3 regions of the Nonomuraea sp. NPDC050404 genome follow, and region 1 is predicted to be linked to each of the others. Evidence: riboswitches for the same ligand, from Rfam matches in the RefSeq annotation. Region 1 holds a riboswitch; each other region holds the start of a gene.
The links. A riboswitch is a leader RNA that binds a small molecule or an ion and turns the genes downstream of it on or off. The one in region 1 is predicted to bind cobalamin.
Positions count from the first base shown of each region.

Region 2: linked by a shared signal. The riboswitch ahead of cobN (cobaltochelatase subunit CobN) and the one ahead of AB0I81_RS25935 (ABC transporter substrate-binding protein) in region 1 are both predicted to bind cobalamin.
Region 3: linked by a shared signal. The riboswitch ahead of AB0I81_RS52640 (ribonucleoside-diphosphate reductase subunit alpha) and the one ahead of AB0I81_RS25935 (ABC transporter substrate-binding protein) in region 1 are both predicted to bind cobalamin.

Region 1 is NZ_JBFAKB010000009.1:182,478-192,459, reverse strand. It holds gene metE (5-methyltetrahydropteroyltriglutamate--homocysteine S-methyltransferase) at 1-508, shown strand, start outside; gene AB0I81_RS25950 ((2Fe-2S)-binding protein) at 487-1,266, opposite strand; gene AB0I81_RS25945 (ABC transporter ATP-binding protein) at 1,263-2,105, opposite strand; gene AB0I81_RS25940 (iron ABC transporter permease) at 2,102-3,181, opposite strand; gene AB0I81_RS25935 (ABC transporter substrate-binding protein) at 3,178-4,167, opposite strand; cobalamin riboswitch at 4,325-4,447, opposite strand; gene AB0I81_RS25930 (ABC transporter substrate-binding protein) at 4,662-5,948, shown strand; gene AB0I81_RS25925 (sugar ABC transporter permease) at 5,945-6,898, shown strand; gene AB0I81_RS25920 (carbohydrate ABC transporter permease) at 6,895-7,728, shown strand; gene AB0I81_RS25915 (family 1 glycosylhydrolase) at 7,725-8,975, shown strand; gene AB0I81_RS25910 (alpha-N-arabinofuranosidase) at 8,969-9,982, shown strand, end outside.
Region 2 is NZ_JBFAKB010000020.1:95,768-105,749, reverse strand. It holds gene cbiE (precorrin-6y C5,15-methyltransferase (decarboxylating) subunit CbiE) at 1-124, shown strand, start outside; gene cobM (precorrin-4 C(11)-methyltransferase) at 121-876, shown strand; gene AB0I81_RS42720 (cobalt-precorrin-6A reductase) at 926-1,666, shown strand; gene cobJ (precorrin-3B C(17)-methyltransferase) at 1,654-3,135, opposite strand; gene AB0I81_RS42710 (precorrin-8X methylmutase) at 3,141-3,761, opposite strand; gene cobG (precorrin-3B synthase) at 3,897-5,150, opposite strand; cobalamin riboswitch at 5,189-5,346, shown strand; gene cobN (cobaltochelatase subunit CobN) at 5,517-9,188, shown strand; gene AB0I81_RS42695 (cobyrinate a,c-diamide synthase) at 9,143-9,982, opposite strand, start outside.
Region 3 is NZ_JBFAKB010000032.1:44,081-54,062, forward strand. It holds gene AB0I81_RS52615 (beta-N-acetylhexosaminidase) at 1-1,441, shown strand, start outside; gene AB0I81_RS52620 (hypothetical protein) at 1,517-2,236, shown strand; gene AB0I81_RS52625 (epimerase) at 2,320-3,276, shown strand; gene AB0I81_RS52630 (LLM class flavin-dependent oxidoreductase) at 3,436-4,344, opposite strand; gene AB0I81_RS52635 (hypothetical protein) at 4,666-5,079, opposite strand; cobalamin riboswitch at 5,387-5,593, shown strand; gene AB0I81_RS52640 (ribonucleoside-diphosphate reductase subunit alpha) at 5,723-8,098, shown strand; gene AB0I81_RS52645 (ribonucleotide-diphosphate reductase subunit beta) at 8,122-9,117, shown strand; gene sigJ (RNA polymerase sigma factor SigJ) at 9,072-9,982, opposite strand, start outside.

The sequences.
Region 1 (9,982 bases):
GATCGACGAGCCCGCGCTGCGCGAGCTCCTGCCGCTGCGGCAGGCCCAGCGCGCCTTCTACCTGTCCTGGGCCACCGGCGTGTTCCGGCTGGCCACCTCGGGCATCGCCGACACCACCCAGATCCACACCCACATCTGCCAGTCGTGGTCGGAGGACGTGCTCGCGGCCATCGGCGCCCTCGACGCCGACGTCACCAGCGTCGAGTCGGCGCGTCCCCGCATGGGACCGCTGTCCGGCCCGCGTGCCGCGCTCTTCCGCGGCGGGGTGGGCCCCGGCGTGTACGACAGCCGCTCGCACCGCGTCCCCGGCGTCGAGGAGATGGCCGACGCGCTGCGCCACCTGCTCAGGTCCGTCGGGCCCGACCGGCTCTGGGTCAATCCCGACTGCGGGCTGCGCACCCGCGAGCCCGCCGAGATCGAATCTGCCCTGCGCAACATGGTCGCCGCCGCGGCCCGCGTCAGAGCGGCCCTGCCCGCCGCCCTCGATCAACCGTCGGGCGGGCGGTGACGGTCGCGGTCCAGTGAGCAGTCGCCGCATCCGCTGCCGCCGGGGACCCGGTAGTACAGGCAGCAGGTGCTGCGGCGGAAGGCGAAGTCCCGGTTGAGGGGCAGGCCCCTGCCGCGCAGGTCTCCCGTGCCGAGCAGCCGCCGGGTCAGCTCGGTGACGGGTGCGCGCAGGCTGGGGCGGGCCTTGATGAGCTCGCGGGCGGCCTCGGCCAGCGCGGAGGCGGCGTTCCCGTGCAGCAGCCCCGAGGCGACCTTGACCCGGAGCCCGGCGGCCAGCGCGGCCAGGTGCTCCTCCATGACCAGGCGGTACAACACCGGTGCGAGCGTCTCGGAGTCCGGCCACCCGCCGGGCCGGGGCAGCGGATCAGGGATGAGCCACCCTCGGGGCTGGGGCAGCGCGTCAGGCACGAGCCACCCTCGGGGCCGGGGCACCAGGAGGGCCGCGCCTTCGGTCTCCTGGTGCAGGTCGTCGAGATCGGGGACGAGGCCGTGAGCGACGGCGCAGCCCAGCGTGAGCGACCACAGGCGGGCGGCGTGCCCGAGTTGCACGATCGAGGCGGCGACGCGTAACTCGGAGGTGCGGTAGCGGGCGGCGCGGGCCGCCACCAGGTGCGGCATGCCCTCGGCGTAGGCGTGCGCGATGGGACGCCAGGCGCCGTCCGCGTCCCCGACGGTGATCGCGAAGAACGGGCCGATGGTGGCGAGGTCCGACAGGGCTTCGGCGACGGACGCGGGCGGCGCGGGCCGCAACGGGGTCATGGCGCGGTGCTCCCTTCATGGCCGGGCTGTGGGGACGCGCTTCCTCCGGAACCGGACAGGGGAAGGCCGGGCAGGACGTTGATCTGCGGGATGCCGGTGCCGGGGTGAATGGTCACCTCGGCGTCCACCTCGTACACCTCGGCGAGCAGCCCGGGGGTGAGGACCCGCGCGGGCGGGCCGTCGGCGACGACGCGGCCGGCGTCCATGACGCAGATCCGGTCGCAGAAGGCGGCGGCCAGGTTGAGGTCGTGCAGCGCGATCACCGCGGTCACGCCCAGGCCACGCACCAGCCGCAGCGCGTCGAGCTGGTGGCGCAGGTCGAGGTGGTTGGTGGGCTCGTCCAGCACGATCGTGCCGGTCTGCTGCGCGAGGGCGCGGGCGATCAGGACGCGCTGTTTCTCCCCTCCCGACAGCCGGTCGAACGGCGCCCGCGCGAGCCCGGTGACGTCCAGCGCCGCCAGCGCGTCAGTGATGATCTTCCGGTCGCCGGCGTCGTCCCCCTGGAAGGCCCGCTTGTACGGGCTGCGCCCCATGGCCACCACCTCGTACCCGGTCAGCTCGAACTCCCCCGGCGTCTCCTGCATGACGGCGGCCAGCCGCCGGGCCAGCCGCCTGCCGCCCATCCGCCAGACGTCCTCGCCGTCCAGCAGCACCCGGCCCGAGGTGGGGCGGCGGGCGCGGTACAGGGTGCGCAAGAGGGTGGACTTGCCCGCGCCGTTCGGGCCGACGAGCGCGACGACCTCGCCGGGCGCCACCTCCAGGCTCGCCTCGCGTACCAGGTCACGGCCGGAGACGGTGACGCCCACGCGTTCGACCCGCAGGGTCCCCGGCGTCGTCATCGGGCGGCCCTCCGGCGCATCAGCCACAGGAAGAAGGGGCCGCCCACGAGTGCGGTCAGTACGCCGATCGGGACCTCCTCGGGAGCGATCACGGTGCGCGCCGCCAGGTCGGCGGTGATCAGGAAGGCCGCGCCGAGCAGGGCGACGGCCGGCAGGGCGCGGCGGTGCTCGGCGCCGACCAGCAGGCGGGCGATGTGCGGCAACATCAGCCCGACGAACCCGATCGAGCCGCTGACCGCGACGATCGCGCCGACCACCAGCGCGACGAGCACGAACAGGGCGGCGCGGAAGCGGTGCACGTTCAGGCCCATCGAGGCGGCCGCCTCCTCCCCCGCCAGCAGCAGGTTGAGCGGCCGGGAGACGCCGAGCAGCGCCACCGTCCCGAGCAGCACCGCCGCCGCCGGGATGGGCACCAGGTCCCAGGTGGTGCCGCCGAAGCCGCCCAGCATCCAGCGCATCGCCGACTCGGCCTTGCGCGGTTCGCCGGAGGTGACGATGAGGTAACTGGCGATGGCCGAGAGCACCTCGGCGGTGGCGACTCCGGCCAGGACCAGCCGTACGGTGGTCATCCGCCCTCCGGAGCGGGCCAGGACGTACACCGCCGTCAGGGCGGCCAGGGCGCCGGCGAAGGCGGCCAGCGGCAGCGAGAACGCGCCGAACAACGAGAGGTTCAGCACCAGCACGGTCACCGCGCCGACGCTCGCCCCGGAGGAGACGCCGAGCAACATCGGGTCGGCCAGCGGGTTGCGTACCAGGGCCTGCAGCGCCATCCCGCACACCGCCAGGCCCGCGCCGACGATCCCGCACAGCAGGACGCGCGGCACGCGCACGTCCATCACGATCGTCTCCCGCACCGGCGGCCAGGCGGGCTCGATCGCGGCGGGCACGATCCGGTGCAGCACGATCGCCCACACCTCCCCCGCCGCCAGCCCGACCGACCCGGCCGCGATCCCGGCCGTCGCCGCCACCACGAGCGCCGCCCCCAGCAGGACCAGCACCATCCCGTACGGCAGGCGCACGGCACGGGCACGCGGCTCGGCTTCGGGCTCCGGCCGCGATGCCGTGGCCCCGCTCACGAGAAGCGGTCGGGGTGAAGCTGACGCGCCAGCGACTCCACCCCCTCCGGCGCCCTGACGCCCAGCACCGTGGACGACAGCGGCAACACCGCGAACCGCTGCTCCTTGATCGCGGGCACGTCCTTGAGCGCCGGGTTGGCCAGCAGGAACTTCTTCTTGTCCGCCACGGTCTGGTCGCCGTAGTCGTAGATCACGATCGCCTCGGGCGCGCGCTCGGCGACCTGCTCGAACGACACGTCGCCGAACGCCTTGTCCAGGTCGGCGAACAGGTTGGTGCCGCCCGCCCGGGTGATCATGTCGTTGCCGATGCCGGCGCCGCCCGCGGTGAAGGCGGTCTTGTCGCCGCTGTCGTACACGAACACCTTGACCTTCCCGGCGTCCCCGACCTTGCCCTTGACGCCGTCGAGCACGCCGCGCAGCTCGGTGACGAGCCGCTCGGCGCGGTCGCCGACGCCGAAGATCCGGCCGATCGTGCGGACCTCCTCCTCCAGCAGGTCCATGGTCACCGGCCCGGACGGGCAGGCCTCCAGGTTGAGGAAGGAGTGGATGCCGGTCTTGGCCAGCGCGTCCCTGCCGCGCCCCTGTTTGTCGTCGAAGGCGCTGTCGAAGCCGCCGTAGACGAAGTCGGGCTCGGCCGACAGCAGCGCCTCGTACGAGGGGTACTCCTCGGCCAGCACCTTGACGCTCTTGTACGCGGCCTCGTACCGCTGCGGGACGCGGTCGTCGAGATAGGCGGTGCCGGCCATCGACTTCTCCAGCCCGAGCGCCAGCAGGATCTCGGTGACGTGCTGGTTCATCGTGACCGCCCGCCGCGGCGGCTGCCGGTAGGTGGTGTTCACGCCGCAGTTGGCCACCGTGACGGGGAAGCCCGCGGCGGCCGGTGCGGGTGCGGCGTCAGGTGGAGGGCCTCCGCAGCCGGCCACCAGTCCGGTGATCAGCAGGGCGGACGCCAGAAGGCGGAAGGGGAGCGAGCGTCGGCTCGTCATGGGCGCGACCTTTCCTGACGGCATGACCCGGGACGGGATCGCAGGAGAAGGCCCGCATGGCGGGCAGCGGCAACACCTCACGCCGTACGCGCGGCATGGCCGTCACCATCCTCTCTTGGGGAGATCCGCCCCAATTTCCTCGAGGAGGCGACCGCGTGAGTCTCCTGGCTCTCGGGTCGACGCTCTCCCCGGCCTTCCCGCCCATGGGCAGTGGCCTTCGTCGGGGATCGCTCACCGATCACAGTGGCGGGACCGCGCCGGATTCACACCGGCTTCCTCTGTTCCGCCGTCGCCTTCGCCCGGAATCGTCTCACACCCGCGCCCACCGCTGTTCGCGGGCCGCCGTCGCAGGATTGTTATCGTTATCAGCCAACGCCTTGTCGGCAGCATCTTCTGAACGGTTCCGGCTGGCCACAGGCGTTGATGCCGGTTGACGAACGTTGCTGTTAACGTTATCAATTCCCGGAACGCAGCCGTGCGATCGAGGGGAGATCATGAGAGAGCACGCGCGACCCATCCGCAGTGCGCGATGGCGGGCGGCGGTCGCCGCGGTCCTCCTTCTGAGCTCGGCCGCGTGCGGCGCCCCGTCCGCGCGGAGCGACGGCAAGCTGGTGCTCACGTTGTGGCACGGCTTCACCGAGGCCGACGGCAAGATGTACGAGAAGCTCATCGGCGACTTCAACCGGGCCAACCCCGACATCGAGATCAGGCCACAGGCCAACACCTGGGACGTGATCGCGAACAAGCTGCTTCCGGCGTTGTCGGCGAACCTGGGCCCCGACATCGTGGCCCAGCCGACCTCCTCCGCGGTGACGTACATCAAGAAGGCGGCGTTCGTCCCGCTCGACGGGCACTACCGCGAGCACGCCGCCGACGCGGCGAACTACGTCCCGGCGGCCGTGCAGGCCTCGAAGGTGGACGGCAGGAACTACGGCGTGCCGTTCGCCTTCGCGCCCGACATGCTCTACTACAACAAGACGATGTTCGAGGCGGCGGGCCTCCATGAGCCGCCGAAGACCTGGGACGAATGGGTCGAGGCGGCCAGGAAGCTGACCGTCGACCAGAACGGCGACGGCGTCCCCGAGCAGTACGGCCTGGCCCTGACCAGCCACGGCGCCGCCTCTCAGGTGATCTGGAGCGGCATGCTCGCCCAGAACGGCGGCGGCGTGATCCGCGACGGCCAGGCCGTGTTGTCCGGCCCGCGCAACACCGAGACGCTGACGTACTGGCAGAACGCGGTGCGCGAGCACCGGATCTCCCCCGCCGGGATGGACGACCTCGCCGCGACCGACCTGTTCGCGGCCAAGAAGGCGGCCATGATCGTGCTCGGGCCGTGGATGGCCCAGCGCTCCAAGCAGGCGGGCATCGACTACGGCATCGCGCCCATCCCGGCGGGCCCGCGGGCGAAGTCGGTGGGCACCCACTCGATCAGCATGTACGCCACCGTCCAGGCCGACGAGGCGAAGCTGGCGGCGGCGGACCGGTTCTTCGCCTTCTTCAACGGCAAGCAACGCCAGATCGAGTGGTCGGTCGGCTCCGGCTGGCCGCCGAACAGGACCGACGTGAGCCCGGAGGAGTTGTCCGCCAACCCGGACGTCGCCTCGATCTCGAGGTCCAGCGAGGACGCGGTGGTCGACTTCGGCGGGGTCGTCGACTACACGGGCGTGAGCACCGACTTCGACACCGCGACACAGAAGTCGATCACCGGTGAGCCCGTCTCCCGGGTGCTCGCCGAGTCGCACCGCAAGATCCAGGCGAAGCTGAACGAGGAGCGGGAATGACGGCCACGGAGCAGGGCGCGCGCGCCTACCGGGCGCCCCGGCGACTCGGCGGCAACGGGCCACGGCGGGCCGGCGGCGCCGAGGCGGGCAAGGGCCGGCGGGCCGCGTCGTTCCTGGCGCCCGCGATCGTGCTGCTGGCCGTCTTCCAGTTCTGGCCGATCATCCAGACCCTGCTGGTGTCCTTCACCGACTCCAGCGGGTTCAACGAGGCGAACTGGGTCGGCCTGGACAACTACCTGAAGATCGCGACGGATCCGGAGGTCCGGCAGTCGTTCCTGACCACCGGGATCTACGCGCTGCTGTTCACCCCGTCGGTCGTCGTGGTCGCGCTGCTCGGGGCGCTGCTGCTGAACCGCAAAATGCCGATGCGCGGCCTGGCCAGGACGGTATTCTTCATGCCGTTCGTCATGTCGTTCGCGGTGGCGGCGCTGGCCTGGCAGTTCCTGCTGGACCCGAACGTCGGCCTGGTCAGCCACTGGCTGGGCAACGTGGGCGTGCACCTGGGCGACCTGCTCGAATCGCCGACCTGGGCGATGCCGACCGTGGTGTTCGTCGCGGTGTGGAAGATGTCCGGCTTCTACCTGATCATCTTCCTGGCCGGCCTGCAGGCCATCCCGCGCCACCTGTACGAGGCGGCGCAGGTGGACGGCGCCGGAGTGCTGCGCCGGTTCACCTCGGTCACCCTGCCGGGCCTGATGAACAGCCTGGAGTTCGTGATGATCTTCGCGCTCATCGCCGCGCTGCAGGCCTTCGACCAGATCTACATCCTGACCAAGGGCGGCCCCTACCGCAGCACGGAGACCGTGGTGATGACGCTGTTCACCGAGGGCTTCGGCAACCTCGAACGCGGCATCGCCTCCGCGCTGGCCATGACGCTGATGCTGATCACGCTGGTCTTCAGCGCGATCCAGTACCGGTGGTTCGGACGACGTGAAGGAGATCAGGGATGACGGCCGTGACCCGTACCTGGACCGGCCGGATCCTGCTGCTGGTCCTCACGCTGGCGGCGATCGCGTTCATGGTGCTGCCGACGCTGATCGTGTTGCTCACCGCGTTCAAGTCGCAGGCGAACATCGACCGGTGGCCGCCGACGCTGCTGCCGGGGGCGCCGACGCTGGACAACTTCGCCACCATCCTGGACACGCTGCCGTTCGCCAGGATGTTCCTCAACAGCCTCGTGTTCGCCGGCGGCGTCACGGTGCTGACCCTGATCTTCGACTCGCTGGCGGCCTACGCCCTGGCCAGGATCGACTTCCGCGGGCGGCGCACGCTGCTGCTGGTGCTGATCGCCACCCTGATGGTGCCGTTCCAGGCGACGCTGATCCCCGTCTACCAGATCGTGGCCGACCTCGGCTGGGTCAACACCTTCCAGGGGATGATCGTGCCGCGGGCGGCCAGCGTGTTCGGCATCTACCTGCTGCGGCAGTTCTTCGTCGCGCTGCCCCGCGACCTGGACAGCGCGGCCCGGCTCGACGGGGCCGGCGAGTTCCGGGTGTTCTGGTCGATCGTGCTGCCCAACGCCCTGCCGGCGCTGATCACCCTGGGGCTGTTCTCGTTCGTCAACAACTGGAACGACCTGCTCTGGCCGCTGATCTTCACCACGACGCCCGAGATGGCCACCGCCGTGTCCGGCCTGTCGCTGCTCACCGGGCAGTCGGGGACGGCGCCGTACGGGGTGATGATGGCCGGCGCGCTGATCACCACCGCACCACTGGTGATCGTTTTCCTGTTCTTCCAGCGGCGCTTCGTCGAGGGCGTGGCAACCACGGGGATGAAATGACCAAGAGATGGTATGAGTCGGGCGAGCTGCATTTCGCGCTCGGCATCGAGGACACGTTCGTGCCGCAGCCGGCCCCGGGGGCCCGGCCGGTGGACGAGTACGAGCTGACCCAGCACTACGAGCAGTGGCACGGCGACCTCGCGCTGGCCAGGGAGGCCGGGGCCACCCAGATCCGGTACGGCGTGCCCTGGCACCGCGTGCAGCCCGAGCCCGGCACGTGGGACTGGTCCTGGCTGGACCGCGTGGTGGGCAGGCTCACCGAGGTCGGCCTGACCACGATCGTGGACCTGATGCACTACGGCACCCCGCTCTGGCTGGAGGGCCAGTTCGCCGCGCCCGACTACCCGAAGCGGGTGGCCGAGTACGGCGCCGCCGTCGCCGACCGGTACCGGGACCAGCTGTCGATCTTCACGCCGATGAACGAGCCGCTGCTGACGGCCCGGTTCTGCGGCCGGTTCGGCTACTGGCCGCCGTACCTGACGGGCGACGACGGCTTCGTCCGCCTGCTCGGCGCGCTGTCCGACGGCATCGTGCGCACCCAGCACGCGATCGGCGACGTCAACCCCGGCGCGAGTTTCATGCACGTCGAGGTCTCCTCCCGCTACGAGGCCGGCGGGCACGAGGACTCCGAGGAGCTGGCCTTCCTGCGGCACTCGGCCTATGTGGTCGAGGACCTGGTCACGGGCCGGGTGGACGCCGCCCACCCGCTGGCCGGCTACCTGACCGGGCACGGGATGACGGACGACGACCTCGCCTTCTTCCGCGCCAACCCCGCCGTGCCCGACGTGATGGGCGTCAACTACTACCCGCAACACTCGACCGAGCGGTTCGTGCCGGGCATGTCGCGCGGCGGGCAGCCGTTCGAGCTGCGCCCGCCCGTCAACGGCTGGACCGGCGGCCTGGCCGAGGTGCTGACCGCGTTCGCCGAGCGCTACGGCAGGCCCGTCCACCTCAGCGAGACCGCCTGGACCGGCACCCTCGCCGAGCGCGCCGCCTGGCTGGACGCCTCGGTCGCCCGCTGCCACGAACTCCGTGAGCAGGGCCTGGACCTGGTCGGATACACCTGGTGGCCGGTGTTCGACATGGTCGAGTGGACCTACCGGCAGGGCGACGGCGCGCCCATGGACTACCGCCTGCCGATGGGGTTGTGGCGGCTGGAAGAGCAGGCCGACGGGCGGCTCGCCCGGGTGCGCACCCCGCTCGTCGACCGTTTCGCGAATCACTGCAGAGGAGTTGCCCCGTGCTGAACGCACGCGTCGCCATCGACCGCGAATTCCGCATCTCGCCGGTACGCCGCAGGACGTTCGGCTCGTTCGTCGAACACCTGGGCCGCTGCGTCTACACCGGCATCCACGACCCGGGCCACCCGACCGCCGACGCCGACGGCTTCCGCGGCGACGTCATCGAGCTGACCCGCGAGCTGGGCGTGAGCACCGTGCGTTACCCGGGCGGCAACTTCGTCTCCGGCTACCGCTGGGAGGACGGCATCGGCCCGGTCGCCGACCGGCCGCGCCGCCTCGACCTGGCCTGGCACAGCACCGAGCCGAACACCGTCGGCGTGGACGAGTTCATGCGCTGGGCGCGCAAGGCCGGCGTGGAGCCGATGATGGCGGTCAACCTCGGCACCAGGGGCATCCAGGAGTCGGTTGACCTGCTCGAATACTGCAACGTCGAGTCCGGCTCGCACTTCTCCGACCTGCGGAGGCGCTATGGCTCGGCGGAGCCGTACGACGTGCGCATGTGGTGCCTGGGCAACGAGATGGACGGGCCGTGGCAGGTGGGCCACAAGACGGCGCGCGAGTACGGCAGGCTGGCCGCGGAGACCGGGCGGGCCATGCGGCTGGTCGATCCGAACCTGGAGCTGGTCGCCTGCGGCAGCTCCAGCTCGGGCATGCCGACGTTCGGCGCGTGGGAGGCCACAGTCCTGGAGGAGGCGTACGAGCAGGTCGATCTGATCTCGGCGCACGCCTACTACTGGGAGGACGACGGCGACACCGCCAGCTTCCTGGCCTCTTCTGTGGACATGGACCACTTCATCGAGTCCGTGGTCGCGGCGGCCGACTACGTGCGGGCGGCCGGCAAGCACAAGAAGCGCATCAACATCTCCTTCGACGAGTGGAACGTGTGGTATCAGACCCGCACGGAGTCCGAGCCGCCGAAGGACTCGTGGCCGGTCGCGCCGCCGCTGCTCGAAGACCGGTACACGCTGACCGACGCGGTGGTGGTCGGCAGCCTGCTGATCTCCCTGCTGCGG
Region 2 (9,982 bases), on a different contig from region 1:
GCTCGGCGGCGACCTGGTGCGCCTGGCCGTGCAGCGGGCCTCGCCGGTCGGCGGCTTCACCGGGTGGCGGGCCGCCATGCCCATCACCGTCTGGTCACTGACCAGGAAGGACGTCCCCAAGTGACCGTGTACTTCATCGGCGCGGGACCCGGCGCCGCCGACCTGATCACGCTGCGCGGGCTGCGGCGGCTGGAGTCGTCGCCGGTGTGCCTGTACGCGGGCTCGCTGGTGCCCCGCGAACTGCTCGACTCCTGCCCGCCGGGGGCCAGGCTGGTGGACACCGCCAACCTGACCCTCGACGAGATCGTCGCGGAGTTCGCCGCCGCGCACCGCGACGGGCTCGACGTCGCGCGGCTGCATTCCGGCGACCCGTCCGTCTTCAGCGCCGTGGCCGAGCAGATGCGGCGGCTGGACGCGCTCGGGGTGCCGTACGAGGTCGTGCCCGGGGTACCGGCCTTCGCGGCGGCTGCGGCGTCGCTGCGCAGGGAGCTGACCGTGCCAGGCGTCGGCCAGACGATCATCCTGACCAGGACCTCCGCCCGCGCCACGCCCATGCCGGACGGCGAGGACCTGACGACCCTGGGCGCGGGCCGGGCCACGATGGTGCTGCACCTGGCCGTGCAGCGGATCGACGCGGTGGTGGCCGAACTGCTGCCCTCCTACGGCGCCGACTGCCCGGTCGCGGTGGTGGCGCGGGCCAGCAGGGCCGATGAGGTGATCCTGCGCGGGACGCTGGCGGACATCGCGGCGCGGGTGCACGAGGCCGGGGTACGCCGGACCGCCGTGATCGTCGTCGGCCGGGTGTTGTCGGCGTCACAGTTCCCCGACAGCCACCTGTACAGCGCGGCCAGGGAGCGGGCGTGCGACGGAACGTGAGCGGCCGGGGAGTGCGCGTGCGGCGGATCGTGAGCGGCTGGGGGCGGGTGTGCGACGGGTCCTGATTCTGGGTGGTACCGCCGAAGCGCGTGCTCTCGCTGCCGCGCTTGCCGAGGATCCGGGCCTGCACGTGGTGTCGTCGCTGGCCGGGCGGGTGAGCAATCCGCGCCTGCCGGTGGGGCAGGTGCGGGAGGGCGGGTTCGGCGGGGCGGAAGGGCTGGCCGCCTGGCTGGTGGAGGAGCGCATCGACGCGCTGGTGGACGCCACCCACCCGTTCGCCGAGCGGATGACGGCCTCGGCGGTCGCGGCCTCCTCGGCGACCGGGGTCCCGCTGCTGGTGCTGCGGCGTCCCGGGTGGCGCGCGGGAGAGGGCGACTCCTGGCAGCGGGTGGACTCCCTCCAGGCCGCCGTCACCCTGCTCGCCGCCAGAGACCGGCAGAGGGTGTTCCTCACGACCGGGCGCCGGAGCCTGCCGCTGTTCGCCTCACTCCCCGACGTATGGCTGCTGGCCAGGTCGGTGGACCCGCCGGAGCCCCCCGTGCCGCCCAACGCGCACGTACTGCTCGCCCGTGGCCCCTACACCGTCGAGGGCGAACGGGCGCTCATCCGCGAACACCACCTGAACGTGCTGGTCACCAAGGACAGCGGCGGCACCATGACCGCCGCCAAACTCGTCGCCGCCCGCGAGCTCGGCCTACCGGTGATCATGGTGAACCGGCCGCCGCTCCCACCCGGCGCCCATCTGGTGGACGCGGTGGAGGCGGCGGTGGCCTGGGTTCATGATGGGTAACGGCGCGGGGTGAAGACCAGGCCGCGATCGGTGACCCGGGTGGCCGAGGAGCCGACGATCAGCAGGCAGCGCATGTCCACCTGCCCCGGGTCCAGCTCGTCGAGCGTCGTGACGGTGACGCTCTCCTGCTCGCCGCCGACGTCCCGGCCGATCACCACGGGCGTGCCGGGCTCACGGTGTTCGAGCAGCAGGTCGCGGGCCGCGCCGAGCTGCCACGTACGGCTGCGCGAGGCCGGATTGTAGATCGCCAGCACCAGATCCGCCCCGGCCGCCGCCGCGAGCCGGCCGGCCACCACCTCCCACGGCTTGAGCAGGTCGGACAGCGAGATCACGCAGTAGTCGTGACCCAGCGGCGCGCCCACCCGGCTCGCCACCGCCTGCGCCGCCGTCAGCCCAGGCACGACGCGCACCGGCACGCCAGGGAAGTCGGCCGCCGCCTCCATCACCGCGCTGGCCATCGCGAACACGCCCGGATCCCCGGACGACACCACCGCCACCCGCGCGCCGTCGCGGGCCAGTTCCAGCGCGTGCCGGGCGCGTTCCCCCTCGACCCGGTTGTCGGTACGGTGGCGGCGCTGGCGCGGGTTCGGCGCCACCCGGTCCACGTACGGGCCGTACCCGACGAGGTCGGTGGCGGCGGCCAGCGCCTCCTGGGCCTCGGGCGTCAGCCACGGCCGCCCCGCCGGCCCGAGCCCCACCACGGCGACCTCGCCCCGCGGCTCCGTCTCGGGGGCCGGAGGCACGAACGTGCGCTCGGCCGGGCTGGTGAGCAGGGCCAGCGAGAAGTACGGCACGCCGTCGGCGTCCACGTCCTTGAGCGGCGCGACCCGTTCCGTGCCCATGGTGGCGCGCTCGACGTACCAGGCGTCGTCCAGCCGCCCGGCCTCGGCGAGCGCGTCGCGTACCTTCTCGAACGTCCTGCCCAGCTTCAGCACCGCCGCCGAGTCGGTGCCGCGCAGCCGGTCGGCGAGCACGTCGGCGGGCAGCGTGCCGGGCAGCACGGTCAGCACCTCCTCCCGCTCCACCAGCGGACGGCCGAGCACGGCCGAGGCGGCGCTGACCGAGGTGACGCCGGGCACCACCTCGGTCGGGTAGCGGTGGGCGAGCCGCTTGTGCATGTGCATGTACGACCCGTAGAACAGCGGGTCGCCCTCGGCCAGCACCACCACGGTCCTGCCCGCGTCCAGGTGCACGGCCAGCCGCTGCGCGCAGTCGGCGTAGAAGTCGTCGAGCGCGCCCTGGTAGCCGCCGGGGTGGTCGGTGGTCTCCGTGGTCAGCGGGTACAGCAGCAACTCCTCGATCTGCCCCTCCCGCATGTACGGCAGCGCGATCGAACGCGCGATGCTGCGGCCGTGCCTGGCGGCGTGGTACGCGATCACGTCGGCCTCGCCGATCAGTCTGGCGGTCTTGACCGTGACCAGCTCGGGGTCACCGGGACCGAGGCCGACCCCGTACAGGCGTCCCTTCATCGTCCTCACTCCCTCTCGCTCGCGATGGCGTTGACCGCCGCCGCCGTCATCGCACTGCCGCCGCGACGGCCGTGCACCACCAGGTGTTCCAGATCGCTGTCCGCCAGCGCCCGCTTCGACTCGGCCGCGCCGATGAACCCCACCGGGATGCCGAGCACCGCCGCCGGCCTGCCCGCCCCCTCTTCGACCAGCTCCAGCAGCCGGAACAGCGCGGTCGGCGCGTTGCCGATCGCCACCACCGCGCCGTCGAGGCGGTCGCGCCACAACTCCATGGCCGCGGCGCTGCGGGTGGTGCCCAGGCGTTCGGCCAGTTCGGGTACGCGCGGGTCGTTCAGCGTGCACAACACCTCGTTGGCGGCGGGCAGCCTGCTCCTGGTCACGCCGGAGGCCACCATCATGGCGTCGCACAACACGGGCGCGCCCTTCCCGAGAGCCTCACGAGCCCGTACGACCACGCCGGGTGACCAGGCCAGGTCGGTGACCAGGTCGGTCATGCCACAGGAGTGGATCATCCGCACCGCGACCTGGGCCACGTCGGGCGGCAGGCCCGTGAGGTCGGTCTCGGCGCGGATGGTCGCGAACGAGCGCCGGTAGATCTCGGCGCCGTCGCGGATGTAGTCGGTCACTGGTGCCCTTCTCGTTGGCCGCGGCTCTCGTCGGCCGCCGCCGATGGCGGTTGTCATCGGGGTTCTCGCCGGTGGCTGTTCTCGGTCGCCGGCGTCATCGGGTTTCCCGCCGGTGGCTGTCCTCGGCTGCTGGTGTCATGGGGTTTCCTGCCGGTAGCCGTCGCCGGTGGCGATCATCTGGACGACCTGGCCGCGTGGCAGGCCGCAACGCCGTTCGCAACCGGCCCAGTGGACGGGTGTCCCGGGGGCCCGGTCCTGGTCCTCGACCCAGCGGCGCGCGTCGGCCCGCACGTCCGCCAGCGCCTTCGCACAACCTGGGCTTCCGGTGCAGGACGTGACCCCGGCCCAGGGGGAGTCGGGGTCGGTGATGAGGCCGGCGTCGGTGAGCGTGCGTTCCGCGCGGTCCGCGTCGGCGGGCGACAGGTCCAGCACCACCGCCGTCCGCCACGGGGTGAGCCGCACGACGGGACCGCAGCCGGCGAGGGCCCGCGCCTGACCGGGGGACAACCTGCCCAGCGGCACCAGCACCTCCAGCGCCACCCGCCCGTCCTGCTGCACCACCCGCCCGGCACGCGGCCGGGCCGGGCCGCTCACCCGCCCGCCCGAGCCGGCCCCGGTAGCCGCGCCGATGCCCAGGCGGGCGGTGATGCGGGCGGGGCCGTTGTCGAGCTCGTGGATGCGCCAGGCCGCGGCCTCGCCGTCGGGCGCGTCGGCGTGGCGCTCGTCGAGGAACGCCTCGGCGGCTGCCAGCATCAGCGCGACCGCCGCGTCCGCCCGCGTGACGAGCCCGGTGTCCTCCCCGGCCAGGAGCAACCGTCCCTGCCCAGCCGGGGAGGAGAGGTCCGCAGTACCGGCCGTGGAGGCGACACCCACAGCGCCGGCCGGGGAGGCGAGGTCCGCAGCGCCGGCCGCGAAGGTGACGTCCGCGCCGAGGGGGGTCGTGTCCCCCGTGCCGTCGTCCAGGGCGAACAGGAAGCGTCCCGGCAACTCGGCCAGCCGAGGGCGCGAGCACAGCCCCGCGTCGAGCGCCTCCACGAGCGGCTGCACGTCCAGCGTGCCCCCGGCCTCGCGCCCGCTCAGTGGCGAGGCGACGATGTTACGCACCCGTTCGTGGGCGGCCGACGGCAGCAGCCCGGCGGCGGCCATCCGGGTGGCGAAGGCGGCGGGCGAGCGCAGCCCCCGCACCTGTACGTTGGCCCGCGAGGTCAACTCGATCACCCCGGAACCGAGCGAATCCGCGCAGGCCGCGAGCTCGCGGAGCTGGGAGGTGGTCACCGCGCCGCCCGGAAGCCGGATCCGCGCCAGGGCGCCGTCGGCGGCCTCGTGCACCTGCAGCGCGCCCGGACAGGCGTCGGGACGCACGCGTACGGAAAGGTCACCTTTGGCCACGAAGAGGATGGTAACGCCAGTTTTGCGGAGGCCGCTCTTGCCGTAGTCTCCTGGTAGACGATGGCTGAGTGAGGAAGCCGGTGCGAAACCGGCGCGGTCCCGCCACTGTGACCGGGGAGCGAACCCCACCGCAGGCCACTGCCCGGCAACGGGTGGGAAGGCCGGGGTGAGCGCTGATCCGGGAGCCAGGAGACTCCTGCCGTCGCGTCACCCGCGACCGGGGCGAGGACCCCGAGGGAGGAATGCGCCTTGCCTGGCGACAGCCACACCGTTCCGCTGCCCTCCGACGAGAGCACGGGCTCCGATGAGAGCTCACGCTCCGACGAGAGCCTGCGCCCCGGCGAGAGCTCACGCTCCGACGAGAGCCTGCGCTCCGGCGAGGGTTCGGACGGGCGTACCGTTCTGCTGCTTTCGACGTCCGACACCGACCTGCTGAGCGCTCGCGCGAGCGCACCCGGATACCGGCTGGGCAACCCCGCCAGGCTGGGCCCGGAGGACCTGCCCGCGCTGCTCGAAGGCGTCGACCTGGTCGTCGTGCGCCTGCTCGGCGGCCGTCGCGCCTGGGAGGAGGGGCTCGACGCGCTGCTGGCCGGCCCGCGCCCGGTCGTGGTGCTGGGCGGGGAGCAGGCGCCGGACGCCGAGCTGATGGAGCTGTCCACGGTCAGTTCGGGCGTCTGCGCGCAGGCCCACGCCTACCTGGCGCACGGCGGGCCCGCCAACCTGACCGAGTTGCACGCCTTCCTGTCCGACACCGTGCTGCTGACCGGGCACGGGTTCGCGCCGCCCGTACAGGCTCCGTCGTGGGGGCCGCTGGAGCGGGAGGCCAGGTCCGGCGGCGGGCCGGTGGTGGGCGTCCTGTACTACCGCGCACATCACATGGCGGGCAACACCGCGTTCGTCGAGGCGCTCTGCACGGCCGTCGAGGACGCGGGCGGCCGGGCGCTGCCGATCTTCTGCTCGTCGCTGCGCACCGCCGAGCCCGAACTGCTCGACGCACTGCGTGCCGCCGACGCGCTGGTGGTGACGGTGCTGGCGGCCGGGGGCGCGCGCCCCGCCACCGCCGGCGCGGGCGGCGACGACGAGGCGTGGGACGTGGGCGCGCTGGCCGCGCTCGACGTGCCCATCCTGCAAGGGCTCTGCCTGACCACCAGCAGGCAGGCGTGGGAGGAGAACGACGACGGCCTGTCGCCGCTGGACGCCGCCTCCCAGGTGGCCATCCCCGAGTTCGACGGGCGCATCATCACGGTGCCGTTCTCGTTCAAGGAGATCGACGAGGACGGGCTGACCGTCTACGCCGCCGACCCCGAGCGGGCGGCCCGGGTGGCGGGCATCGCGGTACGGCACGGCCTGCTGCGCCACGTCCCGCCCGCCGAGCGGCGCCTGGTCGTGATGTTGTCGGCGTACCCGACCAAGCACTCCCGCATCGGCAACGCCGTCGGCCTGGACACCCCCGTCAGCACCGTACGGCTGCTGGCCAGGCTCGCCGAGGCCGGCTACGACCTGGGCGACGGCTTCCCCGGCGTGGCCGGGCAGGACGGCGACGCGCTCATCCACGCGCTGATCGCCGCCGGCGGCCAGGACCAGGACTGGCTGACCGAGGAGCACCTGGCGGGCAATCCGGTACGGATCTCCGCCGCCTCCTACGAGAGCTGGTACCGGACGCTGCCGGAGGACCTGCGCGCCGGGATGGAGCGGCACTGGGGGCCGCCGCCCGGCGAGCTGTTCGTGCACGAGGGCGACATCGTGCTGGCCGCGCTGCGCGCCGGGAACGTGGTCGTGATGGTGCAGCCGCCGCGCGGCTTCGGCGAGAACCCGATCGCCATCTACCACGACCCCGACCTGCCGCCCAGCCACCACTACCTGGCCGCCTACCGCTGGTTGTCGGCCGAGTTCGGCGCGCACGCGATGGTGCACGTCGGCAAGCACGGCAACCTGGAGTGGCTGCCGGGCAAGGCGGCGGGCATGTCGGCCGCGTGCGCCACCGACGCGGCGATCGGCGACCTGCCGCTGGTCTACCCGTTCCTGGTCAACGACCCGGGGGAGGGTACGCAGGCCAAGCGGCGGGCGCACGCCGTGCTGGTGGACCACATGGTGCCGCCGATGGCCCGCGCCGAGACGTACGGCGACATCGCCCGGCTGGAACAACTCCTCGACGAGCACGCCACGATCGCCGCCATGGACCCGGCCAAGCTGCCCGCCATCCGCGCGCAGATCTGGACGCTGATCCAGGCCGCCCGGCTCGACCACGACCTGGGGCTGGCCGACCGGCCGCACGACAGCGAGTTCGACGACTTCATCCTGCACGTGGACGGCTGGTTGTGCGAGGTGAAGGACGCGCAGATCCGCGACGGGCTGCATGTCCTCGGGCAGGCGCCGTCCGGGCAGGTGCGGGTGGACCTCGTGCTGGCCATGTTGCGGGCCCGGCAGTTGTGGGCGGGCCGCGAGACGCTGCCCGGCCTGCGCGAGGCCCTCGGCCTGGCCGAGGACGGCACGGCGGGGCTGGGGGAGGTGGACAGGGCCGAGGCGCTGGCCCGCGCTCTGGCGGCGGGCATGGAGGAACGCGACTGGGCGGCGGACGCGGCGGCCGGGGTGGCCAGGGCAGTGCTCGGCGAATCCCACGAGGATCGCGAGGTTCTCAGCGAACCCCGCGAGGATCGCGAGGGGCAGGGGGAACCTCACGACGAGCGGGTGGACCTGGTCACGCGCATCCTCACCTTCGCCGCCACTGAGATGGTGCCGCGCCTGGCCCGTACCACCGACGAACTCGACCACCTCCTGCACGCCCTGGACGGCGGCTTCGTCCCGGCAGGGCCGAGCGGATCGCCCCTGCGCGGCCTGGTCAACGTGCTGCCGACGGGCCGCAACTTCTACTCCGTGGACCCCAGGGCGGTGCCCAGCAGACTGGCCTGGGAGACCGGGCAGGCGATGGCCGAGTCGCTGCTGGAGCGCTACCGGGCCGACACGGGGGAGTGGCCGCGTTCGGTGGGGCTGTCCGTCTGGGGCACCAGTGCCATGCGCACGGCGGGCGACGACGTGGCCGAGGTGCTCGCGCTGCTCGGTGTCCGCCCCGAATGGGACGAGGCGTCCCGCCGGGTCACCCGCCTGGAGCCGATCCCGCTCGCCGAGCTGGCCAGGCCCAGGATCGACGTGACGGTACGCATCAGCGGCTTCTTCCGCGACGCCTTCCCGCACGTGGTGGCGATGCTGGACGACGCCGTACGCCTGGTCGCCGGCCTGGACGAGCCGCACGAGGACAACTACGTCCGTGCCCACGTCGCCGCGACCGCCGGTGACGAGCGCCGGGCCACCATGCGGATCTTCGGTTCGGCGCCCGGCGCGTACGGTGCCGGGCTGCTGCCGCTGATCGACAACCGGAGCTGGCGCGACGACGCTGACCTGGCCGAGGTGTACGCGGTGTGGGGCGGCTTCGCCTACGGCCGCGACCTGGACGGCGTGGCCGCGCGCCCGCAGATGGAGGACGCCTACCGCCGGATCGCGGTGGCCGCCAAGAACGTGGACAGCCGCGAGCACGACATCGCCGACTCCGACGACTACTTCCAGTACCACGGCGGCATGGTCGCCACCGTCCGCGCCCTCACCGGCAAGGCCCCGGCCGCCTACATCGGCGACAGCACCCGCCCGGACGCCGTACGTACCAGGACGTTGTCGGAGGAGACCTCACGGATCTTCCGCGCCAGGGTCGTCAACCCGCGCTGGCTGGCCGCGATGCGGCGGCACGGCTACAAGGGCGCGTTCGAGCTGGCCGCGACCGTGGACTACCTGTTCGGTTACGACGCGACCACCGGCGTGGTGGCCGACTGGATGTACGACAAGCTGACCGAGACGTACGTGCTGGACCCCGAGAACCAGGCGTTCATGGCCGAGTCCAACCCGTGGGCGCTGCACGGGATGGCCGAACGCCTCCTTGAGGCGGCCGAGCGCGGCATGTGGGAGCACCCCGACCCCGACGTGCTGCGCGGGCTGCGGGAGGTCTACCTCAAGACGGAAGGCGATCTGGAGGACGACACCAGCCGCTGAGCCGTCTCGGGCCTGCCCGCCCAGTGCAGGTGCAGGTACGAGGCCGTCACCAGGGCGTCGCCGTACCCGTCCGAGCCGCCGTCCCAGCGGAACAGCGGCCCGGACCGGTAGGCGACGGTGGTCCGGTGGAACTCGTGGCCCCGGTAGCGCTCGCCCGGCCTGGTCAGCGGCGAGTGGCCGACCGCGACGGCCTCCCGGTAGCCGAGCGTGAGCCGGGAGGTCATCGACGCGCGTCCCGGCACGCGCCCGCACATGGGCCGGCCGTCCAGCTCTTCGCACAGGTACAGCAATCCGGCGCATTCCGCCGCGATCGGCCCGGCGAAGGCCGCCACCTCGGCGCGCAGCGGCTCGTTCGCGGCCAGTTCCGCGGCGTACACCTCGGGGAAGCCGCCGCCGATCACGAGCCCGCCGGTGCCTTCCGGCAGGCGTTCGTCGCGCAGCGGGTCGAAGGTCACGACCTCCGCGCCGGCCGCGCGCAGCAACTCCACGTGCTCGGCGTACCCGAACGTGAACGCCGCCCCACCCGCCACCGCCACCACCGGCCGCTCCACCTGAACCGGCCGCTCCTCTGGGTGCCAGGGGGTCGCGTCGAGTGGGGGAGCCGGGTTGGTCGGGTCCCAGGGGGTGCCGTCGAGCGGGGGAGCCGAGGCGGCCAGTCGCAGCAGGGCGTCGAGGTCGCAGGAGCGGGACACCAGCGCGGCCAGCCGCTCCACCGCCGCCACCGCCTCGCCCTTCCGCTCGGCCGCCGGCACCAGCCCCAGATGCCGGGACGGCGTGACCACGGCCTCGTCCCG
Region 3 (9,982 bases), on a different contig from region 1:
CGGCCTGACCCCCGAGTCCTACCGCGTGCGGGTCACCCCCGACGGCGTGCTCATCGAGGGTGGCGACCCCGCGGGCGTGTTCTACGGTTGCCAGACGCTGCTGCAACTGCTGCCGCCCGCCGTCTACCGCCGCTCGCCCGTGGCGCCGGGCACGGGCTGGCGCATCGGGGCGATCACCATCGCGGACGCGCCGCGGTTCCCCTGGCGTGGCGTCCTGCTCGACGTGGCCCGGCACTTCATGCCGGTGCACGGCGTCCTGCGGCTCATCGACCAGATGGCGGCGCACCGGCTCAACCGGCTGCACCTCCATCTCACCGACGACCAGGGCTGGCGCCTGGAGATCGGCCGCTACCCCCGCCTGACCTCGGTGGGAGGGTGGCGCACCGAGAGCCAGGTCGGTTCTGGGCCGGACGCGGGGAGCGACGGCCGGCCGCACGGCGGCTACTACACCCATGACGACATCCGCGAGATCGTCGCCTATGCCGCCGGGCGGTTCGTCACGGTGGTGCCGGAGATCGAGATGCCCGGCCACGTCCGCGCCGCCCTGGCCGCCTACCCCGAACTCGGCGTCGGGGCGGAGCGGCTGCCGGTGTGGACCCGGTGGGGCATCGACGATCACGTGCTCAACGCCGAGGAGTCCACCGTCAGGTTCTTCTGCGACGTTCTCGACGAGGTGGTCGGGCTGTTCCCGTCGCCGTACGTGTGCGTGGGCGGCGACGAGGCCCCCAAGACCCGCCTGCTCCGCGATCCGGCCTCCCGGGCCAGAGCCGGCGAACTCGGGCTCGACGGCGCGGACCGGCTGCCGGAATGGTTCCTGGGCCGCGTCGGCCGCCACCTGGCCGGGCACGGCCGCCGCCTGCTCGGCTGGGACGACCTGCTCGAAGGCGACCTGCCGGCCGACGCCACCCTGCTGTCCTGGCGCGGCATGTCCGGCGCCCTCCTCGCGGCCCGCCGCGGCCACGACGTGATCAGCTGCCCCGACAACCACGCCTACCTCGACTACCGCCAGTCCGACCTGGACACCGAGCCGATCCCGCAGTCCGTCGTCCTGGACCTCGACCGCGTCTACGCCTTCGAGCCCGTACCAGGGGAGCTCTCCCCGGAGGAGGCGGAGCACGTGATCGGCGGCCAGGCGAACATCTGGACGGAGTACATGGACTCGGCACGCGTGGTCGACTACTTCGCCTTCCCCCGGCTGGCGGCGATCGCGGAAGTCCTGTGGACCCCGGCCCCGCTGCGTGATCCGTACGATTTCCGCCGCCGCATGGAGACCCACCTGTCGCGCCTTGAGGCCATGGGAATCGAGTACCGCCCGCCGCGCGGCCCGAAGCCGTGGCAGCAGCGGCCCGGGATCGCCGGACGTCCCAGGACGGACGCGGACCGCGACGCCCACATCGCCCGCATCACCGGACGGCCGCGCCGGCCCGCGGTGAGGTCATGACCGCGACGTGCTCAGACGTGATCTGAGTACTTCAGCGCTCGTGCCCGCCCGGTTCCCCGGGCGACGCTGGGACGCATGAAATGGTGGTTGTTACTCGCCTGTCTGCTCGTCACCCTGCTCACCGCCTGGCTGATCCTGTACGCGGGCGTGGCGCTGTCCACGCTCGTCTCGCTGGGCTTCGGTGCGGTCAGCCTGCTCTGGCTGCTCGTCCTGCTGACCGTCCCCTGGAATCTGTGCTTCGCCGCCCGCCAGGTCGTCCACGAGATCCGGCTGTCCAGGGAGGCCGGCATCGAGGTGGCCCGGCACCGTGAGGAGGAGGCCAGGAGCATCGCCCGCCGCATGCTCGTGCTGGCGATCTCGGGCCATGTGGTGTCGGCGCTGGTGATCGCGGTCATCACCTACTTCTCCGGCGCCGGGATCGGGTACTACTTCGCGGCGTTCTACCTGCTGGCGACCTGCTTCCGGCCGGTCAGGGCGTACACGTCGCACCTGCGCCGGCGGGTCATGACCCTGGGACGCGAGGTGCGCTACCCGCGTGAGGACGTGCTCGACCTGAAAGGCCAGGTCGTCGCGCTGAAGGTGGTGACCGAACGCCTGGAGCAGGAGTCCACGCGGCTCACGGCGGACCTCGCCGCGGCCCGGCGGGAGCTGGAGGTGGCCGACCACGATCTGGGACGCCGGATGACGCTCATGACCCGGCGTTTCGACGAGACCGTGGACGGGCTGGCCGACAACCACGAGGTCATCACGGGCTTGAAGGCGTTCCTGCGGCTCGTCAGGGCGGACCCCGCGTAGAGGCGGAATCCAATGCTTCGAAAAAGGTTGATGTGCGCTGAAAGGACGGGCTTTCGTGCTGCCGCGTGGATCAAAATGAGCAGATGCGAACACTGGTGCTGGGTGGCACGGCGTTTCTGTCCGGGGAAATCGCGCGGCAGGCGCGGGATCGCGGACACGAGGTGGTGTGCGCGGCCCGCGGGCAGGCGGGCGACCCGCCGCCGGAGGTCGAGTTCGTCCGGGTCGACCGGAGCGAGGACGGCGGGCTCGCGCCGCTGAAGGGCGCGTTCGACCTCGTCATCGACGTCGCCAGGCATCCGAGCCTGGTACGGCGGGCCGTCACGGAGCTCGCGGGCCGCGCCGGCCACTGGACGCTGGTTTCGTCGTCCAACGTCTACGCCGACTTCGGCCGGGCCGACCAGGTCCTGCACGAACCGCTGGCCGCCGACGCCGACGAGATGGACCCGGCCAACTACGGGCCGGCCAAGGTGGCGTGCGAGCGGATCGTCGGCGCGGGAGCGCTCGTCGTGCGCGCCGGGCTGATCGTGGGCCCCCGGGACCCGTTCGACCGGTTCGCCTACTGGGTCGGCAGGCTCGCCCGCGGCGGGCGGGTGCTGGCTCCCGGCTCTCCCGACGACCTCGTCCAGTGCGTGGACGTGCGCGATCTGAGCGCCTGGATCCTCGACTCGGCGGAGAGGGGGCTGGCGGGGCCGTACGACGCGACGTCCATGCCCTTCGGCAGGGGAGAACTGCTGGCGAGGATCGCCGAGGGCGTGAACGCGGCGCCGGAGCTGGTGTGGGCCGGTCAGGAGTTCCTCATCGAGCAGAAGGTGGAGCCGTGGATGGGGCCGCGGTCGTTGCCGATGTGGCTGCCACTGCCCGAGTACGCCGGCTTCCTGGCCAGGGACACCTCCGCCACGATGGCCGCCGGTCTGCGTATCCGCCCGATCGCCGCCACGGCCCGCGACACCCTGGCCTGGCTGCGCGATTCGGGCCACACGATAAGCCGCGCCGGCCTCACCGCCGCAGAAGAGACCGAACTGCTCCGTGCGCTGGGTTGATACTTCTTCCGGCATGAGAGTCTCCGACCCGGACCTCACGACCGGGACGTACACGGTCGACGTGGCCGACAAGGACTACGCACGCTTCACTTCCGCCCAGCGCCGGCAGATCGTCAGCGCCTGCTGCCAATCCCCGGCGTGGCGGGCGCGGGCGGGGGATCAGTGGTTCACCAGATCCCGCACCTCGGCCAGCAGGTCGACCTGCGCCCGCCAGTCGCCCCCCGAAATCCCGATGACCGCGTGGCTCGCCCCGGCCTCACGGTAGGCGTTCAGTTTCTCGGCGACCTCCTTGGGCCGGCCGGTCAGCGGGATGTCCATGACGTCGTCGAGCGGCCGGCCGTAAGCGCCGCTGATGCCGGCCGCCAGGTCCGCCCTGGACGGAATGCCCGGCCCGGATCCCAGCGCCGCGGCGCCCCCAATGGCGATGACCGGCACGGCCCGGCCGTGGCTCGCGGCCAGCTCCGCCAGGCGCTCCCGTCCCTCGGCGACCTCCCGGGGCGAGATCAGGGAGGGGAACCACCCGTCGCCCAGCCGGGCGGCCCGCCGGACGGCCGCCCGTGACGCGTTGCCGACCCACACGGGCGGCATCCCGGCGCCAGGGGACAGCGTGACCGCCGGCTGTCCGGGCTCGTCCCGCAGGCGAACCTCCTCGCCGGACAACAACTGGGGGAGCAGTTCCAACGCGGTGTCGGTACGGCGGCCACGCTGCCCGTACTCCACCCCGGCGGCCGCCCACTGCCCCGGCCCGCCACCCGAACCGACACCCAGGACCAGCCGGTTGCCGGACACGTACTGCAGGCTCGCGATCTGCTTGGCCGCCCACACCACGGGCCGGATCGCCGGAATGAACACCCCGGTGCCGATCCTGATGACCGAGGTGGCCGCGGCGGCGGTGGCCAGCGCGATCGGCGCGTCCAGCGTCGGCCCGCCGACGGCCAGGTGATCGCCGTGCCACACCCCGTCCAGCCCCGCCTCCTCCGCGTGCCGAGCGGCCTTTCGCAGGTCAAGGTCCTTCTCACGCTGCACGGCAACCCCGGGCAGGATGACGCCGATCTCGAAGCTCTTCATGATTCCGAGCATGCAACCTCAGGTTAGATTGAGGTCAATCCTCGTAAGTCGTCCTGGGGAGGAGAGCAGCAGATGGCAGGTGCGCCTCCGCGCCGGCGGCCGATTTCCATGAATCGCTTTCCGCGAAGCATTCGAGAACCGTCGCAGGCAATCCGGCCGGTCAGCGACTCCACCGTGAGCCCGGCGTCGGCGGGAATATCGTCAAGGCTGAAAGAGTGGCCGCATAATAGGGGGTCAATTCGGCGACGGTGCAGCCGGAAGCCATACATGATTGTCAGCCCTGTACGGCCTCCGGCGAGTTTCCGGTGAGACGCCTTATGTTCAGAGCGCCAGGAAGTCGAATCCGCCGTTCGCCAGGCGACCCGTGTTGGTGTCGTACACGTTGACCGCGACGGTGTTGTGGTGCCACCAGCACGTCGCGGACGGGTTGCGATAGGCGATGTGCGGCAGTCGCCGCTCGTCGCGCGGAGTGAGCTGGATGAGCGAGTAAGGCGCGTCCACCGAGGAGTCGAGCTGGACGCAGTAGCGGCCGGTGCTCGCCCGCCAGGACTTGCGGACGTTCGTGGCGTTGTTCAGGCTGCCGTCGGCGTTGATGATGGCGGCGGCGACGCTGCCATGCGACGCCGTCGCGGGCGTGTGCGCAGCCTGAAATTCGGCGTGCGCAGGAGAAATGGCTGCCGTGATGAGACCGGCGAACGTCAGCGCGAACGCGGCTGACACAGAACGACGGAGCATGGGAATTCCTTTCGATCGCGCCCCAAGTGGGAAGCAAGATTGAAAGTAAGTCCGCGTGGGCCGTGGCACCGCGCGCCACCCCGAACAAGAACAATCAAGAAAACTTGGGCGTTCAAACGCCAACCGATGGCTATCTCATGCGGCGACTTTCCCGGGTCCGGACGCCCGCATCCGGGACCTGATCGGGCCCGACGCGCCGGGGGCTCGCCGGGGTGGCCGGGCCACGGGTGCCCGCGTCGGGCGGTCTGTCGCGTGAGAGTTGTCTCAACACGAGATGTGGGGTGTGACTTTTCGATCGGCCCTATATATGGTGTCCCCTGCAGCTGGTTCGGCCGCTCATCCAGGGCGGCCGAGGCAAGAGGGAACCCGGTGGGAATCCGGGACTGCCCCGCAGCGGTGAGTGGGAACGACCGCCGTCAGACGCACTGGGCCAAGGGCCCGGGAAGCGACGGCCAGTAGGCGTTGAGCGACGAGCCCACGAGTCCGAAGACCTGCCGGCCGCGCCGTACACGATCATGCGTGTGCGGCTGCTCCGAGACCGCGCGGGACGGTCGACGGCACCGGCGAGAGGGCTGTGCGGCGCCCCTGCCTGGGCCTCCTGCGCGTGCTCGGACATTGACCGAGTTCACGAGGGGAGAGCGCAGTGACGGTCACCGGGGATCCGATTACCGAGCTGAGCGGCGAAGTGCCCGTGCCGAGGCGGGTGCAGATGCAGGTGCGCAAGCGCAACGGCAGCGCCGAGCCGGTCGACGTCGGCAAGATCGTGCGCGCGGTGGGACGCTGGGCGGAGGACCTGACCGACATCGATCCGATGCGGGTGGCCACCAAGACGATCAGCGGCCTGTACGACGGCGCCACCACCGCGGAGCTGGACCGGCTGTCGATCCAGACCGCCGCCGAGATGATCGGCGAGGAGCCGCAGTACTCCCGCCTGGCCGCGCGGTTGTTGTCCGGCTACATCGACAAGGAGGTCCGCGGGCAGGGCGTGGCCTCCTTCAGCCAGGCGATCCGGCTGGGCCACGCGGAAGGGCTCATCGGCGACGAGACCGCCGCGTTCGTCAACGCCAACGCGCGCAAGCTCGACGACGCCATCGACACCGCCGCCGACCTGCGGTTCGAGTACTTCGGGCTGCGCACGGTCTACGACCGGTACCTGCTGCGCCACCCGTCCACCCGGCTGGTGGTGGAGACGCCGCAGTACTGGCTGCTGCGGGTGGCGTGCGGGCTGGCCCAGACGCCCGCCGAGGCGGTCGGCTTCTACCGGCTGATGTCGTCGCTGGCCTACCTGCCCAGCTCCCCGACGTTGTTCAACTCCGGCACGCGGCACACCCAGATGTCGTCCTGCTACCTCGTGGACTCGCCGCGTGACGAGATCGGCTCCATCTACGAGCGCTACGCCCAGGTGGCGCAGTTGTCGAAGTTCGCCGGCGGGATCGGCATCGCCTGGTCGCGGATCCGTTCGCGCGGCGCGCTGATCCGCGGCACCAACGGGCACTCCAACGGCATCGTCCCGTGGCTGCGCACCCTCGACGCCTCCGTGGCCGCCGTCAACCAGGGCGGCCGGCGCAAGGGCGCGGCCTGCGTCTACCTGGAGCCGTGGCACCCGGACGTCGAGGAGTTCCTGGAGCTGCGGGAGAACACCGGCGAGGACGCCCGCCGCACCCACAACCTCAACCTGGCCAACTGGATCCCCGACGAGTTCATGCGCCGCGTCGAGTCGGACGGCATGTGGTCGTTGTTCGACCCGAACGAGGTTCCCGAGCTGCCCGACCTGTGGGGCGAGGCGTTCGAGGAGACCTACCGCGCGGCCGAGCGGGCCGGCCGGTACACCCGCCAGGTCAAGGCCCGCGACCTGTACGCCAAGATGATGCGTACCCTCGCCCAGACCGGCAACGGCTGGATGACCTTCAAGGACGCCAGCAACCGGCTGTGCAACCAGGCCGCGGAGCCCGGCAACGTGGTGCACCTGTCCAACCTGTGCACCGAGATCATCGAGGTGTCCAGCGACACCGAGACCGCGGTCTGCAACCTCGGCTCCGTCAACCTCGCCGCGCACGTGACCGATGGCGGCATCGACTGGGAGCGGCTGCGGGCCACCGTGCGCACCGCGGTCACCTTCCTGGACCGCGTGATCGACATCAACTACTACCCGAGCGAGCAGGCGGCGGCCAGCAACCCGCGCTGGCGGCCGGTCGGGCTGGGCGTGATGGGCCTGCAGGACGTCTTCTTCGCCCTGCGCCTGCCGTTCGACTCGCCCGAGGCCAAGGAGTTGTCCACCCGCATCGCCGAGGAGATCTACCTCTCGGCGCTGGAGACCTCCGCCGGGCTCGCCGAGCGCTTCGGCGCCCACCCCGCCTACGGGCAGACGTGGGCGGCGCGCGGCAAACTCCAGCACGACCTGTGGGGCCAGAGCGGCACCCAGAGCGAGCGCTGGGACGCGGTGCGCGAGCGGATCGCCGCTCACGGCCTGCGTAACTCGCTGCTGATCGCGATCGCGCCCACCGCCACCATCGCCTCGATCGTCGGCGCGTACGAGTGCATCGAGCCGCAGGTGTCCAACCTGTTCAAGCGCGAGACCCTCAGCGGCGAGTTCCTGCAGATCAACAACGCGCTGGTGGCCGAGCTCAAGGCGCGCGGGCTGTGGACCGAGCAGGTCAGGGCCGCCATCAGGCAGGCCGAGGGCTCGGTGCAGGGCATCGCGGAACTGCCCGACGACGTGCGCCTGCTGTTCCGCACCGCCTGGGAGCTGCCGCAGCGCGCGCTGATCGACATGGGGGCCGCGCGCTCGCCGTACATCGACCAGAGCCAGTCGCTCAACCTGTTCATGAGCGCCCCGACGATCGACAAGCTCTCCTCGATGTACCTGTACGCCTGGAAGTCCGGCCTGAAGACCACCTACTACCTGCGCTCGCGACCGGCCACCCGCATCCAGCAGGCCACCGTCCCCGTCGTGAACAAGACCGACGAGGCACTCGCCTGCTCGCTGGAGAACCCCGAGTCCTGCGAAGCCTGCCAGTAAACCTTCCCCGAGGAGAAACCCCGATGTTGCTCGACCCCGGCATGAGCCTGACCCTGCGCCCCATGCGCTACCCGCTGTTCTTCGACCGCTACCGTGACGCGATCAAGAACACCTGGACCGTCGAGGAGGTGGACCTGCACAGCGACCTCAAGGACCTGCAGAAGTTGTCGGCGGCCGAACGCCACCTGGTCAGCCGCCTGGTCGCCTTCTTCGCCACCGGCGACACGATCGTCGCCAACAACCTGGTGCTCAACCTCTACCAGCACATCAACGCCCCCGAGGCGCGCCTCTACCTGAGCAGGCAACTGTTCGAGGAGGCCGTGCACGTGCAGTTCTACCTGAACCTGCTCGACACCTACGTGCCCGACGAGCAGGAGCGGTTCGAGGCGTTCGCCGCGGTGGAGAACATCCCCTCCATCCGGCGCAAGGCCGAGTTCTGCTTCAAGTGGATCGACTCCATCGACGAGCTCAAGCAGCTCCAGACCCGCGACGACCGGCGGGCCTTCCTGCTCAACCTCATCTGCTTCGCCGCCTGCATTGAGGGCCTGTTCTTCTACGGCGCCTTCGCCTACGTCTACTTCCTGCGCTCACGCGGCCTGCTGAACGGGCTGGCCTCGGGCACCAACTGGGTCTTCCGCGACGAGTCCATGCACATGGCCTTCGCCTTCGACGTGGTCGACGTCGTACGCCAGGAGGAGCCGGACCTCTTCGACGACGAACTGGCCGGGCAGGTCAGGGAGATGCTCGCCGAGGCGGTGGACTGCGAGGCCCAGTTCGCCGAGGACCTGCTCGGCCAGGGCGTGCCCGGCATGTCCACCGCGGACATGCGGGCCTACCTGGAGCACGTGGCCGACCGGCGGCTGGCCCAGCTCGGCATCGAGCCGCTGTACGGGTCGAAGAACCCGTTCGCGTTCATGGAGCTGCAGGACGTGCAGGAGCTGTCCAACTTCTTCGAGCGGCGCGTGTCGGCCTATCAGGTGGGCGTGACCGGCTCGGTCAGCTTCGACGCCGACTTCTGATCCGAGTTCTGGTTCCACGGCTGCAGCTTGTCCGGGTTGCGGATCGCCCAGATGTGCCTGATCCGGTCGCCGGCGATCTCGAACGCCACGACCGACACGGTGACGCCGTCCCGCTGGGCGATCAGGCCGGGCCTGCCGTTGACCGTGCGCTCCAGGACCGTCAGGTCGTGGAACCTGTGCCCGAGCAGCACCAGGGAGCGCACGATCCGCTCGGCGCCCGCGATCGGGTGCGCCACGGTGGGGGCCCGGCCGCCGCCGTCGCCGGTCGTCGTGGCATCGGGTGCCAGCAGGCCGATGAGGGCGTCGATGTCCTTGGCCTCCCAGGCCAGCTTGAAGCCTCTGACGATCTCGGCCTGCCGGGCCGCGGAGGTCGCGGGCGCCTGCGCTTCGCGGATGCGGCGGCGGCCCGAGGAGGCGAGCTGGCGGCAGGCCGCCGGGGTGCGGCCGACGATCTCGGCCACCTCGGCGAAGGAGTAGCGGAAGACGTCGTGCAGGATGAACGCGACGCGTTCGGCCGGGGTCATCGATTCGAGCACGACGAGGAAGGCCATGTTGATCGACTCGTCGAGGGTGACGCGGTCGGCCGGGTCGGCGGTGGTGCTGTCCGGCCGCTCGCCGATCCACTCCGTGGGCTCGGGCAGTGGCTCGGGGATCCATTCGCCCACGTAGGTCTCGCGGCGGGCCCGTGCCGAGGTGAGCAGGGTGAGGCAGATGCGGCTGGCGACGGTGGTCAGCCAGGCGCCGGGGGAGTCGATGGCCTCCCGCTGCGGCGGGGACATGGCGTACCAGCGGGTGTAGGTCTCCTGGACGACGTCCTCCGCCTCGGCCAGGGAGCCGAGCAGCCGGTAGGCGAGGTTGATGAGCC